2 regions of the Acidovorax sp. GW835-FHT14B10 genome follow, and region 1 is predicted to be linked to the other one. Evidence: predicted binding sites of a transcription regulator. Region 1 holds the regulator's gene; the other holds the start of a gene.
The links. The regulator sigma-54, encoded in region 1, starts transcription at its own class of promoters, with help from an activator protein. The targets are predictions, from matches to a motif close to TGGCANGNAANCTGCTTT.
Positions count from the first base shown of each region.

Region 2: the regulator sigma-54 is predicted to act here: its motif matches at 2,230-2,247, upstream of AC1Q5S_RS13515 (TorF family putative porin).

Region 1 covers NZ_JBXAGC010000012.1:13,390-18,515, reverse strand. Annotated here, with positions in the region: gene AC1Q5S_RS10940 (THUMP domain-containing class I SAM-dependent RNA methyltransferase) at 1-420, opposite strand, end outside; gene AC1Q5S_RS10935 (acyl-CoA thioesterase) at 607-1,035, opposite strand; gene AC1Q5S_RS10930 (RNA polymerase factor sigma-54) at 1,111-2,700, opposite strand; gene lptB (LPS export ABC transporter ATP-binding protein) at 2,700-3,467, opposite strand; gene lptA (lipopolysaccharide transport periplasmic protein LptA) at 3,479-4,126, opposite strand; gene AC1Q5S_RS10915 (thiol:disulfide interchange protein DsbA/DsbL) at 4,224-4,880, opposite strand; gene AC1Q5S_RS10910 (SPOR domain-containing protein) at 4,959-5,126, opposite strand, start outside.
Region 2 covers NZ_JBXAGC010000016.1:10,001-15,126, forward strand. Annotated here, with positions in the region: gene AC1Q5S_RS13505 (LysR family transcriptional regulator) at 1-440, shown strand, start outside; partial or broken gene AC1Q5S_RS13510 (YifB family Mg chelatase-like AAA ATPase) at 1,186-2,073, opposite strand; gene AC1Q5S_RS13515 (TorF family putative porin) at 2,286-3,017, shown strand; gene glnK (P-II family nitrogen regulator) at 3,060-3,398, shown strand; gene amt (ammonium transporter) at 3,441-4,880, shown strand.

The DNA.
Region 1 (5,126 bases):
GGGCCACTGCGTGTTCACGTCGGGGCGCACGCCGCTCTTGGCGCGGAACCGGTCGGCCACGGCGTCCTTGACCTTGAGGCCCGCGAAGTTCAGGCTTTGCAGCGGGCTGTGCTGCGCCGTCACCTCGACCTTGAAGGTCTGGCGCGTGGTGAACCAGATCTCCCAGGCCACGTCGCTGGCCATGCCATAGAGGTCGCTCTCGGAACGGTAGGGTCGGTGCGCCAGTTGCACCAGCACGCGCTGGGCCAGGCGGCTGTGCAGGTTGAGCAGCAGCGCATCGCGCCACGAAGCGCGCAGCAGCACGCCGCCCCGGCCGACCAGCAGGTCTTGCCCGGTAAGGCCGGTGATGGCGTGCACCTCGTCGGCCAGGTAGCCCTCGACGCCGGCGGCGCAGGGCAGAAAAAGTTGGAGTTGGTTCATAAGACTGGCCGAAAGGATACGCGCTCAGAGGCTGAGAGTTTTTCGGCCGTGTCTGCAAGGCATGTCAAAACGCGCCGGATCTAGGCGCAAAACGCAGCCATAGCTCGGGCTATGGCGAGTATTTGCAACGACGAGCCGGTGTGTTTTGGCGTGCAAGGCGGGCATGGATGAAAGACTCTCAGCCTCTCAGGCCTGCAGCAGCAGCTGGCGGATGGATTCGGGAATCGGTGCCACCTTGCGGTCGGTCTTGCCGATGAAAACGATACCGGTCTTGCCGCGCGCCACTTCGCGGCCCTGGGTTTTCTCGGTCATGCGAAAGACCAGATCGAAACCATAGCGGTTGAAATCCACCGGAGTCATCTCGACGCGCATGGTTTCACCATGGAAACCTTCAGACCGGTACTGCGCCACGATGTCACCCACCACGATGGACAGGCCACCCACATCGGCCTCGGGGAAACCCAGCGACTGGAAAAAGCGCACACGCGCCTCGGATACCAGGCTCAGCAGCTGCGCATTGTCGAGGTGCCCGCCCTGGTTCACGTGGCTGATGTAGATCTGCAGTTCGGTGGCAAAGCCGAAATGCGCGGGAAGGTCGAAGACGATACGGGCCATGGCGTGGAAAGCGGGGTGACGGGAGAAAAAACAGCAAACAGGGCACGCTGTGGCAGGCACGCGCCCCAAAGAAGGCTACAGCGCCTTGCGCAGATTGGCCGGTGCGATCTTGAGCGCCTCGCGGTACTTGGCCACCGTGCGGCGCGCGCACTCGATGCCCTGCTCCTTGAGCATCTCGGCGATCTGGCTGTCGGACAGCGGCTTGGCGGGGCTTTCGGCCGCCACGAACTGCTTGATCAGCGCGCGCACCGCCGTGCTCGATGCGTTGCCGCCGGTTTCGGTGCCCAGGCCCGAGCCAAAGAAATACTTGAGCTCGTAGGTACCGATCGGCGTCGCCATGTATTTGGCGGTGGTCACGCGGCTGATGGTGGATTCGTGCAGCCCCAGCTCGTCGGCAATGTCGCGCAGCACCAGCGGGCGCATGGCCAGCTCGCCGTGGGTGAAGAAGTTCTTTTGCCGCTCGACGATGGCGCGCGAGACGCGCAGGATGGTGTCGAAGCGCTGCTGGATGTTCTTGATGAACCAGCGCGCCTCCTGCAGGCGCTGCTGCATGCCCTGGTGGCCCTCGCCACCCTTGTGGCCGCGCAGGGCGCCGGCGTAGATGTCGTGCACGCGCAGGCGGGGCATCACGTCGGGGTTGAGCTGCACGATGAAGTTGTGCTGGCCATCGCGCCCGTTGGCGCGCCCGGATTTGCGCACGATGACGTCGGGCACGATGATGTTGCGCTCCACATCGGCAAAGCGGCGGCCCGGGCGCGGCTCCAGGCGGGCGATCAGCGCCATGGCGGCGCGCGTGCGCTCTTCGCCATCGCCGCACGCCTGCGTCAGGCGGCGGATATCGCGGCGGGCCAGCATCTCCAGCGGCTGCTGGCACACGCGCAACGCGGTCTGCACGGTCGCAGGATCGATCTCGCTGTCTTCGTCGGCGGCCAGGGCCTTGAGCTGCAAGGTCAGGCACTCGGCCAGGCCGCGCGCGCCCACGCCCACGGGCTCCAGGCTTTGCAGCAGGCGCTGGGCCACGGTGAAACGGTGCACCAGTTCTTCGATCTGCTCCAGATCGTCCGGCCCGGCCAGGCCGATGGCCAACTCTTCGAGCGGTTCTTCGAGGTAGCCGTCGTCGTTGAGCGATTCGATGAGAAAGCGCAGCGCGGCGCGGTCCACTTCGGACAGGCGCAGCGCCAGCGCCTGGCGGTGCAAGAAGGCCGTCAGTGATTCGTGCGAGCGGGCCAGCTCGGTGGCGTCGGCCTCGTCGCCTTCGGCGTCGTTGCGGTTGCGGGCGGGCGCATCGCCGCCCCATTCGGCGTCATTGGGCGCCATTTCCACCGTGCCGTCGCCGCTCCAGTCGGGCTCGTCCGCACCGGCGCTGGCCGGCTCAGCATCATTTGGGTTTTCAACGCTTGTGTTGCCTGTGCTGGCAACCCCTGAAAACAGAGCATCGTCGGCGCTGTAGTCGTCGGCCTGCGCGGGCGTGTCGGCGGCGTCCAGGCCGAACTCCTCGCGTGGCGCTTCCTCGGCCGTGCGCTCCAGAAAAGGGTTCTCGTCGAGCATCTGCTCGACTTCCTGCGACAGCTCCAGCGTGGACAGCTGCAACAGCCGGATGGATTGCTGCAACTGGGGTGTGAGCGACAGGTGCTGCGAAACGCGCAGCGAGAGACCGGGTTTCATCACATTCTGAAGTGCTCGCCGAGATAGACCCGGCGTACTTCGGCGTTGTCAACGATCTCGGAGGGCGTGCCCTGCGCCAGAACGCGGCCGTCGCTGATGATGAAGGCGTGGTCGCAGATGCCCAGCGTTTCGCGCACATTGTGGTCGGTGATCAGCACACCGATGCCACGGGCCTTCAGGAAACCGATGATGCGCTGGATCTCGATGACGGCAATCGGGTCGATGCCGGCGAAGGGCTCGTCGAGCAGAATGAAGCGCGGCTGGGTGGCCAGCGCGCGGGCGATTTCGACCCGGCGGCGCTCGCCGCCCGACAGGGCCAGGGCCGGCGATTCGCGCAGATGGTCCACGCGCAACTCCTGCAGCAAGGCGGTGAGGCGTGCTTCGATCTCCTTCCTGGCGAGCGGCTTGCCGTCGTCGCCCCGCTGTAGCTCCAGCACGGCGCGCACGTTTTCCTCGACGTTCAGCTTGCGAAAAATCGACGCCTCTTGCGGCAGATAGGACAGCCCCAGACGCGAGCGCCGGTGGATGGGCATGTCCGCCACCGAGTGGCCATCGATGCGGATGTCACCGCCATCGCAGCGCACCAGGCCCACGATCATGTAGAACGAAGTGGTCTTGCCCGCGCCATTGGGACCGAGCAACCCCACTACCTCGCCCTTTTGCACGACCAGCGACACATCCTTGACGACCTTGCGGCTGCCATAGGACTTTTCGAGGTGCGCGACTTCCAGGCGGCTGCCCGCCTGGGTGTCAGGGCTTGTGTTCACGGTCGCTGCACTCACTTGCTTGCGCCGCCGAGGGTGTTGCTGGGGCGCAGCACCGGCCCGCTGGCCGCAGGGGCTGGGGCAGCGGCAGGAGGCTGCTCCTTGGGCGACAACACGGCGCGCACGCGCCCGCCGGGGGCCGGCGCTTCACCCGCTGCACTGTTGGCCGATTTCTTCTGGCCATCGACAGTGAACACGTCGGTGAGGTTGTTGTAGACGATGACGGCGCCCGAGAGCTGATCGGTCACCACCGATTCCCGGTAGCGGCGCATTTCGGCACGGGTGATGAAGCGCACATTGTCGGCACGGCCGTCGTACTCGATGACCTCACCCTCGCCCTCGATGAACTCGTCCGGGGCACCGGCCACGGTGTCGCGCTTTTGCCGGAAGAATGCGCGCTTGCCGGGTTCGGCCGTCACCACGCCGTACTGGTAGCCATCGGCATCCTGGCGCACATCCAGTTGCGCACCGCGCAGCACGATGGTGCCCTTGGTCATGACCACCCGGCCCGTGAACACGCTGGTCTGCTTGAGCTCATCGTGGCGCAGCGCATCGGACTCGATGTTCATGGGCTTGTTGCGGTCGGCCTTTTCGGCATGGCCCACGCCAGGGGCGCAGGCCAGGGCCGAGAGCAGCAGGATCGGGAGGTATCTTTTTTTCATGAGGCACAAATCTTGCGTTCATTGTAGCCACGCACAGCGCTGGCGCCCATGAAAAAGCCCGCAAACGCGGGCCTCTCGAACGGGGGCAAATGTGGCATCAACCCTTGCGCGCCACGCCCGCCAGATACTCCACCACCTGCAGCACGGTCTGCATGCTGCCGGCCATGGTGCCATCGGTATAGAACCGGCCGGCCACGCCCATCGAAGGAACGCCTTCCACGCCATAGCCCTCCTGCAGCGCCGAGGCGCGGCGCACCTGGCTGGACACCGTGAAGGAGGTGTAGACCTCCTTGAACTTGGCTGCGTCCACCCCCTGCTGGGCCACCCAGGCGAAGATGTCCTCGTCCTTGGCCAGCTTGAGTTTTTCGACGTGGATGGCGCGGAACACCTTGGCGTGCAAGGTGTCGAGCTTGCCCATGCCTTCGAGCGCGAAATACAGCTTTTGCTGGGGTACGAAGCTGGCATTGAAAGCCACGGGAATGCGACGGATGCTGAGATCCTTGGGGGCTGCCTTGACCCAGGCATCGAGCGCGGGCTCAAAGGAGTTGCAGTGCGGGCAGCTGTACCAGAAGAACTCGATCACATCGACCTTGCCGGCGGGCGCATCCGGCGCCAGGGGCTTGGCGAGCCTGGTGTAGTCCTTGCCCTCCTTGAACTGGCGCGCCTGCGCCATGGCCGGCGTGGCCAGCGGCAGGGTCAGGGCGGAAGCGGCAACCACCGAAGCGGTGGACAGGGAAAACTCGCGGCGTTTCATGACGGGGACACTCCTTGTTCTGGTCTGGGGGTGTGAGAACGCCCCCACGAAAAAGTTCAGGCGATGGCGATGAACATCCTAGCGCTGGACACGCACCATCGCGGACTCGACGCCGGCGCCTTCCAGCTTTTCCTTCAGCTGCTCGGCATCGTCGCGCTTGGAAAACGGGCCCACGCGCACGCGGTACATGGTGCGGCCATTCTGTTCGCGCTCGCTCACGCGGGCTTCCCAGCCCAGCATGGCCAG
Region 2 (5,126 bases), on a different contig from region 1:
CCGTCACGCCATGGCACCAGGACGAGATGGTGGTCGTTACATCGCCCGACAGCGCGTGGGCACGAATGAGCCTGGCCGGCGAGCGGGTGCCAATGCGGACACTGCGTGAAGGGGTCTGGCTGGTGCGTGAGTTGGGCTCGGGAACGCGCGAGGCCACCGACCAAAGTCTGCTGCCCCACTTGCGCTCCTACCGTCGAAGCATCGAGCTGGGAAGTTCGGAGGCGATCAAACATGCGGCCGAGGCGGGTATGGGCGTGGCCTGCCTTTCGTCGTGGGTCGTGAGCGACGCTTTGGAGGCCGGCCGCCTGTGCCGCATCGCCACGACCTTGCCGCGGCAGCTCCGACAATCTCACCTGGTCGTGCATCGCGACAAACAGCCCACCGCTTCGCTGCTGGCATTTGTCGACCAGGTATCTGGCGCCGAGAACACGGCGCCATGAAATGTGACTCCATCGAGGTCAGGCCTGAGCAGCTCGCCAGTCGGCGCTCAAAGCTTATCCACGCACCTTCAACGAGATTCACGGCAGGCTCACCTGCACAAATGCCGGATGCGGATGGCGAGGTCAAGACTGCCGCATATCCACATACCGCGCGCGATGTCTTGGCATTGCGATCCAACGGCCACCCCTTGTCTCCTTCTTTATTTGCGGCGAGAGCAATGATCAGAATGTTGCAACAGCATCAGGTCAAAGTGAACTATTGCCCGTCTATCACGCACTTTGAGGAGCACTGGGAACCCGGGTGGCGGGTATTGCGCTACGGACACTGAAGGACCAAAAGAAGTGATTCGCCCTCCCTGCTGGCGCTTGAAGAAGGCCTGCCCATGGTCCAGAACACCGTTTCGTCCGTGACGCAAAGGGCCATTCCAGAACTTTGCACTTCGCTACAGTGCCGAACGACCGGTACAGGTAATCGATCGGTCGCTTGAGATCCTGACCGGTAAGCGACCGCTTGCGTTGGCGCCCATGGACTCTGCCGTCGAACCTAAGTGGCAGCAATCAGCCTGAAGCGGCCAAGCCCAGGTCGGTTCTGCAACGAATGCTGCGGCCGTGTCCGCACCGCGATCCGGTCCCTGCGCTATGTCGATCATCCGGGACTCGGCGTTCTCGCCGAAGGGCGGGCATCACAGCCTTTGTGGTCGCATTAAATATTGTAGAGTCTTAAAAATTATTGTAATTCACAAACCCCGCCCACCAGCGCCACCGCCGATGCCGTGTGGTGCGGCTGGCAGGTGGGTCGCTGCGCCCAGCGCGCGGGGGTGAAGCGCCCGGCCAGGCTGGCCACGGCGGCGCTCTCCAGGGCTTCTTCCATGGTCATGGCCGGCAGCAGCCCGGCAAAGCGCTGGGCCAGCATGGATTTGCCGGATCCGGGCGGCCCCATCATCAGCAGGCTGTGCCCGCCAGCGGCCGCGATCTCCAGTGCGCGCTTGGATGCCGCCTGGCCCTTGATATCCGAAAGATCGGCATAGGCCACCTGTGTGGCCAGCGGCGCGGGTTGCAGCAGGCACCAGCCGTCGTCCGGGGTGCTGGCGTCGTCCATGGATGCCTGGCTGCCTGCCGGCAGGAATTGCCGCACGACATCGAGCAGGTGCCGGGCGCGGACCACCTGTGCGCCGGGCACCAGGGCGGCCTCTTCGGCACTGCCGGGCGGCAGCACCAGGCGCACCGCCACGCCGTGGGCCCGCAGCGCCAGGCTGGTGGCCAGTGCGCCGCGCACGGGGCGCAATTGCCCGGACAGCGACAGCTCCCCGGCGAATTCATGGCCGGCCAGGCGGTTGGCGTCGATCTGCCCGCTGGCGGCCAGGATGCCCAGGGCAATGGGCAGGTCGAACCGACCCGAATCCTTGGGCAGATCGGCGGGCGCCAGATTGACCGTGATGCGCTTGTTGTGGGGGAACTCCAGCCCTGCGTTCTGCAGTGCCGAGCGCACCCGCTCGCGCGCTTCCTTCACCTCCAGATCGGCCAGGCCGACCAGGGTGAAGCTGGGAAGCCCGTTGGCCAGATGCACCTCAACGGTGACGGAGGGCGCTTCCAGCCCCAGGAGCGCGCGACTTTGCACCAATGCAAGACTCATGAACGGTTTTCTCCCCAGATGGGTGCGGTGGGTGGACGTTTGTTGCCTGCTGGCGGCGTTGCGCACCAAGGGGGTGCAGCGGTGCGGCGCCACTGCCAATGTAAGGGCGAATGCACGCCGTGGGTGCGGACCTTGTCGCCCTGGAGATCCGCAACATGGCACGGACCGTGCTTTGCACAACTGTCCCCACTCTTCATTACACCGGAGGAACCATGATCCGCGCATCCATCAAGCGTCTGACCGTTGCCTGTGCTGCAGCCCTGCCGTTGCTGGCCAGTGCCCAGCTCACCGGCAATGTCAGCATGACCAGCAACTACAAGTTCCGGGGTCAGGACCAGGACACCGGCAAGGTCAGCGCCTTCAAGCCCGCGTTGCAGGGCGGTTTCGACTATGCCTTTGGTGACACCGGCTGGTATGTCGGCAACTGGAACTCCAGCGTGAACTGGCTGCCCGGCAACTCGCTGGAATCCGACCTGTATGGCGGCTACAAATTCAAGGCCGGCGAGGTGGACCTGGATGTGGGTGCCCTGAGCTATCTGTATCCCGGCAACACCAGCGGCAACACCACCGAACTTTATGGCGCTGCCACCTATGGCCCGCTCACGGCCAAGTACTCGCACACCGTGTCCAAGGACTATTTCGGCTGGGCGGGCGCCAAGTCCGGCTCGGGCCTGCGGGGACGCAACACCGGCTACCTGAACGTCGCGGTGGCCCAGGAAGTAATGCCCAAGGTGACGCTGAAGGCAGCGCTGGGCTTGACCCGTTTTTCCGGTGACATCCAGGACAGCGGCGTGCCCAACTACATGGATTATCAATTCGGTGGCGCCTACGACTTCGGCAACGGCCTCACACTGGGTGCCGCCATCGTGGGTGCCAATAAGAAAGACTATTTCGGATCCGTCAACAAAGCCCGCGTGATCGCCACGCTCACCAAAACCCTGTAATTCACAGTGGGCGCGCAGGCGCCCCCATCGGAGGAACCCCAAATGAAAATGGTGACAGCCATCATCAAACCCTTCAAGCTCGACGAAGTGCGCGAAGCCCTTTCCGACATCGGGGTGCAAGGCATCACGGTAACCGAGGTCAAGGGCTTCGGGCGCCAGAAGGGCCATACCGAGCTGTACCGCGGCGCGGAGTACGTGGTCGATTTTCTGCCCAAGGTCAAGATTGAGGCCGCCGTGGCCGACGAGCTGGTGGACCGCGTGATCGAAGCCATCGAAGGCGCAGCGCGCACCGGCAAGATTGGTGACGGCAAGATTTTCGTCAGCCATCTGGAGCAGGTGGTGCGCATCCGCACCGGTGAAACCGGCAAGGAAGCCCTTTAAGCGCGCCCCAGGGCCCGCTGCATTCCACAGAGAGAACATGCCATGAAAAAACTGCTTGCTTCCTTCATCCTGGGACTGGGCCTGCTGTGCGCAGGATCGATGTCCCTGGCCCAGGCGCCCGCCCCGGGCGAAACCACCGCTGCTGCTCCGGCGGCAGAAGCCGCAGCGCCCGCCGCCCCCGTGGCTGCGCCGGCCGATGCCGCCGCGGCACCCGCAGCCGCCACTGCCGATGCGGCCCCTGCAGCACCCGTGCCCAAGCTCGATTCCGGCGATACCGCGTGGATGCTGACCTCCACCCTGCTCGTGATCCTGATGGTCATTCCGGGCCTGGCCCTGTTCTACGGCGGCCTGGCCCGCTCCAAGAACATGCTGTCGGTACTGGTGCAGGTGTTCGTGATCTTTGCGCTGATCACCGTGCTGTGGGCCATTTATGGCTACAGCCTGGCCTTTGCCGGTGAGGGCCAGTTCTTCGGCGGCTTCGACAAGCTCTTCCTCAAGGGCATTGCGCCAGACACGCTGTCGGGGCTGCTGCCGACGATTCCTGAATACGTGTTCGTGGCCTTCCAGTCCACCTTTGCCGCCATCACCGTGGCGCTGATCGTGGGTTCGTTTGCCGAGCGCATCAAGTTTGCTGCCGTGCTGATCTTTGCCGTGCTGTGGTTCACCTTCAGCTACATCCCCATGGCCCACATGGTGTGGGGCGGCGGCCTGCTGGGCAAGGACGGCGCGCTCGACTTTGCTGGCGGCACCGTGGTCCACATCAATGCCGGTATTGCCGGTCTGGTGGGCGCCTACATGGTGGGCAAGCGCATCGGTTTCGGCAAGGAAGCACTGACCCCGCACAGCCTGACGCTGACCATGGTGGGTGCCTCGCTGCTGTGGGTGGGCTGGTTCGGCTTCAACGCCGGCTCGGCCGGTGCCGCCAACGGCGCAGCCGGCCTGGCCTTCATCAACACCATCCTGGCCACGGGCGCTGCCACGCTGTCCTGGCTGGCCGGTGAAGCCCTGCACAAGGGCAAGGCCTCCATGCTGGGTGCCGCCTCGGGTGCGGTGGCCGGTCTGGTGGCGGTCACGCCGGCTGCCGGTTTCGTGGGCCCCATGGGTTCCATCGTGATGGGCCTGATCGCTGGCGTCATCTGCCTGTGGGGCGTGGGTGGCCTCAAGAAGATGCTGGGCGCCGACGATGCGTTCGATGTGTTCGGCGTGCATGGCGTGGGCGGCATCCTCGGTGCCATCCTGACCGGGGTGTTTGCCTCGCAGAACCTGGGTGGCACGGGTGGTCTCACCCCCGACACCTTCGCCATGGGTGCCCAGGTGTGGATCCAGACCAAGAGCGTGCTGCTGACCATCGTGTGGTCGGGCGTGGTCTCGTTCATCGCCTACAAGATCGCCGATCTGCTGGTGGGCCTGCGCGTCGCCGAAGAAGCCGAGCGCGAAGGGCTGGACATCACTTCGCACGGCGAAACAGCGTACAACCGCTGAACGCCCCCGCGCTGCGGTGTCTGGTGGCGCCGCAGCGCCTAACGATGGAGGGGGAAACCTCCAGGTCCTGGCCCGCCCTTTCGGCGGGCCTTTTTGCTGGGCGAAGCAACAGCTTGCGCCCAGACCGGACGGCGCACCTGTGGAATGCATAGCCCCTAGTCAAAAAATTCAAATGCCCCATCCGGCATGCCCATTGGTGGTGCCGCTACCATGCAGTCCATGTAATTTGCCCTTCGCCAGATCGTT